DNA from 2 places in the Solibacillus sp. FSL R7-0668 genome. Region 1 is predicted to be linked to the other one. Evidence: a T-box and tRNA genes for the amino acid it is inferred to sense, from the RefSeq annotation. Region 1 holds a T-box; the other holds one or more tRNA genes.
The links. The T-box of region 1 lies ahead of alaS (alanine--tRNA ligase). A T-box ahead of a tRNA ligase gene usually reads a tRNA of that ligase, here a tRNA-Ala.
Positions count from the first base shown of each region.

Region 2: it has a tRNA-Ala gene. The T-box ahead of alaS (alanine--tRNA ligase) is inferred to sense a tRNA for this amino acid. The anticodon was not compared.

Region 1 covers NZ_JBBOUU010000001.1:2,629,831-2,633,948, reverse strand. Annotated here, with positions in the region: gene recD2 (SF1B family DNA helicase RecD2) at 1-459, shown strand, start outside; gene yeiL (transcriptional regulator YeiL) at 530-1,198, opposite strand; gene MKX47_RS13205 (MFS transporter) at 1,302-2,450, shown strand; T-box leader at 2,505-2,714, shown strand; gene alaS (alanine--tRNA ligase) at 2,781-4,118, shown strand, end outside.
Region 2 covers NZ_JBBOUU010000001.1:124,585-128,702, reverse strand. Annotated here, with positions in the region: rRNA gene MKX47_RS00650 (16S ribosomal RNA) at 1-1,306, opposite strand, end outside; tRNA gene MKX47_RS00645 (tRNA-Ala) at 1,424-1,499, opposite strand; tRNA gene MKX47_RS00640 (tRNA-Pro) at 1,506-1,582, opposite strand; tRNA gene MKX47_RS00635 (tRNA-Arg) at 1,589-1,665, opposite strand; tRNA gene MKX47_RS00630 (tRNA-Leu) at 1,691-1,779, opposite strand; tRNA gene MKX47_RS00625 (tRNA-Gly) at 1,784-1,858, opposite strand; tRNA gene MKX47_RS00620 (tRNA-Leu) at 1,902-1,986, opposite strand; tRNA gene MKX47_RS00615 (tRNA-Lys) at 1,997-2,072, opposite strand; tRNA gene MKX47_RS00610 (tRNA-Thr) at 2,080-2,155, opposite strand; tRNA gene MKX47_RS00605 (tRNA-Val) at 2,166-2,241, opposite strand; rRNA gene rrf (5S ribosomal RNA) at 2,253-2,368, opposite strand; rRNA gene MKX47_RS00595 (23S ribosomal RNA) at 2,483-4,118, opposite strand, start outside.

The DNA of each region.
Region 1 (4,118 bases):
TGCTGTTCCATTCATAAATCTCAGGGCTCGGAATTCCAGACGGTCATTATGCCAGTGGTGCGTGGCTATTCAAAAATGCTACGACGTAATTTGCTGTACACAGGGATTACACGGGCAAAAAACTTTTTAATCTTATGTGGCGAACCCGATGTCCTTGCAAAAGGATTAGCAACAACCGATGATTTGCAGCGCTTCACAACATTAAAGGCACGTTTAAATCCAGCGTTAACGACAGAGGCTGAAGCGGTGGTGACGCAAGAAAAGCCAATAGCCGTTTCGGAAAGTACGCAGCAGCAAGCACCAAAGCAGCCTGCTACAGAGCAGCTTGGATTATTGAATACAGTAGATTCACATAAAATCGGTGAAACATTGCCAACCAATTTAACGGTGGAAACAGCACCCTACATCCATCCGTTAATTGGCATGGACGGTATTTCACCATATGATTTTAATGAGTAGAATGAAAATAACTTATGTATTAAATCCAGTAATTTCTCCCAAGTGAAACAGAGGGGATTACTGGATTTTTTTAGTACTGGATTTCAGCTGCTAATTGCTCGAGTTGTTCTCGGTCATTTATAAGATAGCCACGATTATGCTTTGTTAAATAGCCAGCCTCTGTAAACTTGGCGAGGACAAATAGTAAATGACGGTAAGATACGCCTAAGTATTCGCACACCTCGGTATGTTTTTCTTTGTAAAACTCATTGTCAGAAGTGAGCAATATAAAAGAGGCGAGTCGATTTTCTAGCGGATAGGCTTGGTTTTGCGTATATCGAGTCGTCATATTCATCGTTTTGGTGCTTAAAAACAAACAAAGCATTTTTAAAAACACTGGATCGGCGAGTAGCTTGTCCTTTACATCTCGGAAATGAATCGCAAGACAAATAGTTTGCGTCACCGTCTGTATACCTTTTGAGTAGCGTGCTTCGTTTAATAATTCGATTTCACCCATAAACATCGGGGAAGTTAAAAATTCAATTAACGAAATTTTGCCGTTTTTATGGGTAATATAGAGCTTTGCCTTGCCTTCAACCATGTAGAACAGCGCTTCGGGGTAGGATTGCTCCTGGAATATATACTCTCCTTTTTCAAATTCATAGACATGGATATATGGGGTAATATCAAATGAAAAGAAATGTGAAATGGGGTATTTGCTAATATAGTAATTTGCTTCATCCTGTACTAATTTTTTCAATTACGTTTGCCACTCCTAACAAAAATATGAGATATCTCACAGTATTGTACTGGGTATCGTGCTACTATTCAACGTAGAAGAATTAAGAAAAGGAAGGTTTTGTATGAATCAACAACGTTGGTTAGCGAAAAACTTCTTTATGTTTTTTGCAACTTGGGGCATTTTTATTGCCTATTGGACAGGCTGGCTAATAAATGATAAGGGAATTTCGGTTTCAGAGGCCAGTATTATTATGGGGTTCGGATTAGTAGCACGGGCGATTTCGACGATGTTTATATTCCCTTCTATCTCGAAAATTATGAGTAATAAACGCGTACTTATATTCTTTACCTTAGTGTCGTTAATTGTGACGCTATTATATATTCCGGTCAGTTCGTTTGTCGGGCTGTTTATTATTACTATGTTATTTAGTATGTTTTATCCGGCACTTTTACCAGCTATGGAAAGCAGTGCCGCTACATTAATGCAACATGGGCAAGTTCATTACGGAAAAGCACGATCACTTGGTTCGTTTGGCTATGTTGTGGCGGTATTAATTATTAGTATGCTAACAGGTATTTACGGGGAGCAAACGATCCTGTGGGCGATGATATTTGGGTTAACGGCCTTATTTGCCATTCAATTAATGCCTGCACCTCAGATGTTAACGGTTATACCGAAGTCAGAGGAAACGAAATCATTATCGATGAAAGGCCTGTTTGAGGTAAAAAGTTTTGCCATTGTATTAATTGTCGTGATTTTATTGCAAGGTGCACATGCCTCTTACTACAATTATGGTTATATTTATTTACAAGATTTAAATGTCAATGCATTTTATATTGGGATGATTTTAAATGTGGCAGTGCTTTTTGAAATATTATATTTTTTAAAGGCAGATACGTTTTTAACGAAATGGAAGCCTTCTTCGCTGTTGTTACTTGCGGCAATTGGTTCGACGCTGCGCTGGCTACTCATTTATTTATTTCCAAATATGCCGATGTTCGTCGTGTCACAAGCGCTGCATGCCTTGTCGTTTGCCATGGCGCATTATGCCTTCATTCAATATATTTCAAAAGCATTACCAAAAGAGCAAATTCCGAATGCACAAGGCATGTACTCGGCATTAGCGATGAGCTTAAGTGCCGCTCTATTAACATGGCTTGGTGGAGTTCTGTATGAAGTGGAGCCGGGCTTAGCCTTTTTAGGAATGCTAATCTTTACAGTTCCGGCTGTATTTATTATTGTGTTGACGAAAAAACGTTTTGATTATTAACGACATACAATTGACAGCAGGAGTTCGTTTTTCTATAATAAACAAAGAATAAACATGAAAACGATGATGGAATAAGTACGTAATGTTAATTAGGCATTAGAAAGAGATTTCTCGGCTGAAAAAATCTCCCTAATCTATTACCGAAAGCTACTCCAGAGTGCAGCTAATCCCTGCCGTATGCTTACGTTACAAGCATCTGAGATATAGTGCTTTTGGCATTATAAATTAGGGTGGTACCACGAGATAACAGTCTTCGTCCCTTTACCTGGGATGGAGGCTTTTTTTATTGGGAATTCCATCGTATTCAATATTATTAGGAGGAAAAATTATATGACAACAAAAACAATGACAGGATCTGAAATTCGCCGTTTATATTTAGATTTCTTTAAAGAAAAAGGCCATCATGTTGAGCCTTCAGCACCACTTGTACCAATCAACGACCCTTCATTATTATGGATTAACTCAGGGGTAGCAACACTAAAGCCTTATTTCGATGGCCGTGTTATTCCAGAAAATCCACGTATTACAAATGCGCAAAAATCAATTCGTACAAACGATATCGAAAACGTAGGGAAAACAGCGCGTCACCATACATTCTTTGAAATGTTAGGGAACTTCTCAATCGGGGATTACTTCAAAAAAGAGGCCATTCACTACGCTTGGGAGTTCTTAACAGATCCGAAGTGGATGGGCTTTGAACCGGAAAAATTATCAATTACCATTCACCCTGAAGACCAAGAAGCATATGACGTGTGGCATAACGAAATCGGCATTCCTGCTGAGCGTTTAATCCGTTTAGAGGGCAACTTCTGGGATATCGGCGAAGGTCCATCTGGTCCAAACTCTGAAATTTTCTATGACCGCGGTGAGGCTTATGCATTCGGTGCACCTGAAGAGGAGCTATACACAGGTGGCGAAAACGAGCGCTATTTAGAAATTTGGAACCTTGTGTTCTCTCAATTTAACCACAATCCAGATGGCACTTACACGCCACTACCAAAGCAAAACATTGATACAGGTATGGGGCTAGAGCGTATTGTTTCCGTTGTGCAAAACGTACCAACAAACTTCGATACAGACCTATTTATGCCAATAATCGAAAAAACAGAAGAATTCGCCAACCGTCAATACAAACGTCCAGGCGAAGTAGACTTAAAAGAAATTTTCGGCTCAGCGGAGGATATTAACACGCCATTCAAAGTAATCGCTGACCATATCCGTACAGTAGCGTTCGCAATCGGTGACGGTGCATTACCATCAAACGAAGGTCGTGGCTATGTATTACGCCGCTTATTACGTCGTGCAGTTCGCTATGCAAAACAAATTGGTATCAATAAGCCATTTATGTACAAATTAGTGCCAACAGTTGGTGCAATCATGCAAGACTTCTATCCAGAAGTAACAGAAAAGCAAGAATTCATCCAACGTGTTATTAAAAACGAAGAAGACCGCTTCCACGAAACATTAGACGGTGGTTTAGCTATTCTTTCTGAAGTGATTGATGCGCAAAAAGCAAAAGGTGAAACGGTTATTCCGGGTGCAGATGCATTCAAGCTTTATGATACTTTTGGTTTCCCAGTAGAATTAACTGAGGAGTATGCAGAAGAAGCAGGCATGACAGTTGACCACGCAGGCTTCGAGGCTTCAATGGAAGAGCAACGTGAGCGC
Region 2 (4,118 bases), 2.5 Mb from region 1:
AACGGTTTTATCGGATTAGCTCCCCCTCGCGGGTTGGCAACCGTTTGTACCGTCCATTGTAGCACGTGTGTAGCCCAGGTCATAAGGGGCATGATGATTTGACGTCATCCCCACCTTCCTCCGGTTTATCACCGGCAGTCTCCTTAGAGTGCCCAACTAAATGATGGCAACTAAGAACAAGGGTTGCGCTCGTTGCGGGACTTAACCCAACATCTCACGACACGAGCTGACGACAACCATGCACCACCTGTCACCGTTGTCCCCGAAGGGAAAACTGTATCTCTACAGTGGTCAATGGGATGTCAAGACCTGGTAAGGTTCTTCGCGTTGCTTCGAATTAAACCACATGCTCCACCGCTTGTGCGGGCCCCCGTCAATTCCTTTGAGTTTCAGTCTTGCGACCGTACTCCCCAGGCGGAGTGCTTAATGCGTTAGCTGCAGCACTGAGGGGCGGAAACCCCCCAACACTTAGCACTCATCGTTTACGGCGTGGACTACCAGGGTATCTAATCCTGTTTGCTCCCCACGCTTTCGCGCCTCAGTGTCAGTTACAGACCAGACAGTCGCCTTCGCCACTGGTGTTCCTCCAAATCTCTACGCATTTCACCGCTACACTTGGAATTCCACTATCCTCTTCTGCACTCAAGTTCCCCAGTTTCCAATGACCCTCCCCGGTTGAGCCGGGGGCTTTCACATCAGACTTAAGGAACCACCTGCGCGCGCTTTACGCCCAATAATTCCGGACAACGCTTGCCACCTACGTATTACCGCGGCTGCTGGCACGTAGTTAGCCGTGGCTTTCTAACAAGGTACCGTCAAGGTAGCGCCAGTTACTACGCTACTTGTTCTTCCCTTGCAACAGAGTTTTACGAACCGAAATCCTTCTTCACTCACGCGGCGTTGCTCCATCAGACTTTCGTCCATTGTGGAAGATTCCCTACTGCTGCCTCCCGTAGGAGTCTGGGCCGTGTCTCAGTCCCAGTGTGGCCGATCACCCTCTCAGGTCGGCTACGCATCGTTGCCTTGGTGAGCCGTTACCTCACCAACTAGCTAATGCGCCGCGGGTCCATCCTATAGTGATAGCAAAACCATCTTTCAACTTTAAACCATGTGGTTCAAAGTATTATCCGGTATTAGCTCCGGTTTCCCGAAGTTATCCCAGTCTATAGGGCAGGTTACCCACGTGTTACTCACCCGTCCGCCGCTAAATCATAGAGAAGCAAGCTTCTCTATTCATTCGCTCGACTTGCATGTATTAGGCACGCCGCCAGCGTTCGTCCTGAGCCAGGATCAAACTCTCCATAAAAGTAGTTTGAAAGCTCATTTGCTTTGCTAGCGATTCTAACTATTAGGTTAGAAATCATTTTTGCTTCATTTAAGAAGCTGTATTCATTAACGTTGCTTGTTCAGTTTTCAAGGTTCATGGTGGAGCCTAGCGGGATCGAACCGCTGACCTCCTGCGTGCAAGGCAGGCGCTCTCCCAGCTGAGCTAAGGCCCCATTAAATGGTCGGAATGACAGGATTCGAACCTACGACCCCTTGGTCCCAAACCAAGTGCTCTACCAAGCTGAGCTACATTCCGATAATCTGGCGCGCCCGACAGGAGTCGAACCCATAACCTTCTGATCCGTAGTCAGACGCTCTATCCAATTGAGCTACGGGCGCGCAATATATATTAAAATAAATTAAATGGTGCCGAGGGCCGGAATCGAACCGGCACGGTGATCACTCACCGCAGGATTTTAAGTCCTGTGCGTCTGCCAGTTCCGCCACCCCGGCATTTTGGAGCGGAAGACGAGGTTCGAACTCGCGACCCCCACCTTGGCAAGGTGGTGTTCTACCACTGAACTACTTCCGCAAAATGCATAAGATATTTTTAATCTGACAGTTATAAAATTAAATGGTGCGGGTGAAGGGAGTCGAACCCCCACGCCTTGCGGCGCTAGATCCTAAGTCTAGTGCGTCTGCCAATTCCGCCACACCCGCAATATAAAACTGGTGAGCCATGAAGGACTCGAACCTTCGACCCTCTGATTAAAAGTCAGATGCTCTACCGACTGAGCTAATGGCTCTCTAAAATGGTGCCGGCGAAAGGAGTCGAACCCTCGACCTACTGATTACAAGTCAGTTGCTCTACCAACTGAGCTACACCGGCATTTTAGATATGGTGGAGGATGACGGGCTCGAACCGCCGACCCCCTGCTTGTAAGGCAGGTGCTCTCCCAGCTGAGCTAATCCTCCTGGGTAATAAAGCCTAGCGATGTCCTACTCTCACAGGGGGAAACCCCCAACTACCATCGGCGCTAAAGAGCTTAACTTCTGTGTTCGGTATGGGAACAGGTGTGACCTCTTTGCCATCATCACTAGACTATGTATTAAAAGACATTTTTTATTATATCATACTAAACTCATATGTCAAGTATTATTAATAAATTTCATTCTTTCAAAACTGGATAAACGTTTCATTGATGTTCGTAAACATGTGGTTAAGTCCTCGACCGATTAGTATTCGTCAGCTACATGTGTCGCCACACTTCCACCTCGAACCTATCTACCTGATCGTCTTTCAGGGGTCTTACTTACTTGCGTAATGGGAAATCTCATCTTGAGGGGGGCTTCATGCTTAGATGCTTTCAGCACTTATCCCGTCCACACATAGCTACCCAGCGATGCCTTTGGCAAGACAACTGGTACACCAGCGGTGTGTCCATCCCGGTCCTCTCGTACTAAGGACAGCTCCTCTCAAATTTCCTACGCCCACGACGGATAGGGACCGAACTGTCTCACGACGTTCTGAACCCAGCTCGCGTACCGCTTTAATGGGCGAACAGCCCAACCCTTGGGACCGACTACAGCCCCAGGATGCGATGAGCCGACATCGAGGTGCCAAACCTCCCCGTCGATGTGGACTCTTGGGGGAGATAAGCCTGTTATCCCCGGGGTAGCTTTTATCCGTTGAGCGATGGCCCTTCCATGCGGAACCACCGGATCACTAAGCCCGTCTTTCGACCCTGCTCGACTTGTAGGTCTCGCAGTCAAGCTCCCTTATGCCTTTACACTCTGCGAATGATTTCCAACCATTCTGAGGGAACCTTTGGGCGCCTCCGTTACCTTTTAGGAGGCGACCGCCCCAGTCAAACTGTCCGCCTGACACTGTCTCCTACCCCGCTAAGGGGCATGGGTTAGAAGTTCAATACAACCAGGGTAGTATCCCACCGACGCCTCCTTCGAAGCTGGCGCTCCGAGATCTCTGGCTCCTACCTATCCTGTACAAGTTGTACCAAAATTCAATATCAAGCTACAGTAAAGCTCCACGGGGTCTTTCCGTCCTGTCGCGGGTAACCTGCATCTTCACAGGTACTATAATTTCACCGAGTCTCTCGTTGAGACAGTGCCCAGATCGTTACGCCTTTCGTGCGGGTCGGAACTTACCCGACAAGGAATTTCGCTACCTTAGGACCGTTATAGTTACGGCCGCCGTTTACTGGGGCTTCAATTCGCAGCTTCGCTTGCGCTAACCACTCCTCTTAACCTTCCAGCACCGGGCAGGCGTCAGCCCCTATACGTCACCTTACGGTTTTGCAGAGACCTGTGTTTTTGCTAAACAGTCGCCTGGGCCTATTCACTGCGGCTCTCGTGCGCTTGCACGCTCAAGAGCACCCCTTCTCCCGAAGTTACGGGGTCATTTTGCCGAGTTCCTTAACGAGAGTTCTCTCGCACACCTTAGGATTCTCTCCTCGACTACCTGTGTCGGTTTGCGGTACGGGTACCTCCCACCTCGATAGAGGCTTTTCTTGGCAGTGTGAGATCAGGAACTTCCTCCATACGGAGTCGTCATCACAGCTCAATGTTACAGTACGCGGATTTGCCTACGCACACACCTTACTGCTTGAACAGAGACAACCAACGCTCTGCTTACCCTACCCTACTGCGTCCCCCCATTTCTCAAACGGTGGGGAGGTAGTACAGGAATATCAACCTGTTGTCCATCGCCTACGCCTATCGGCCTCGGCTTAGGTCCCGACTAACCCTGAGCGGACGAGCCTTCCTCAGGAAACCTTAGTCATACGGTGCATGGGATTCTCACCCATGTTTCGCTACTCATACCGGCATTCTCA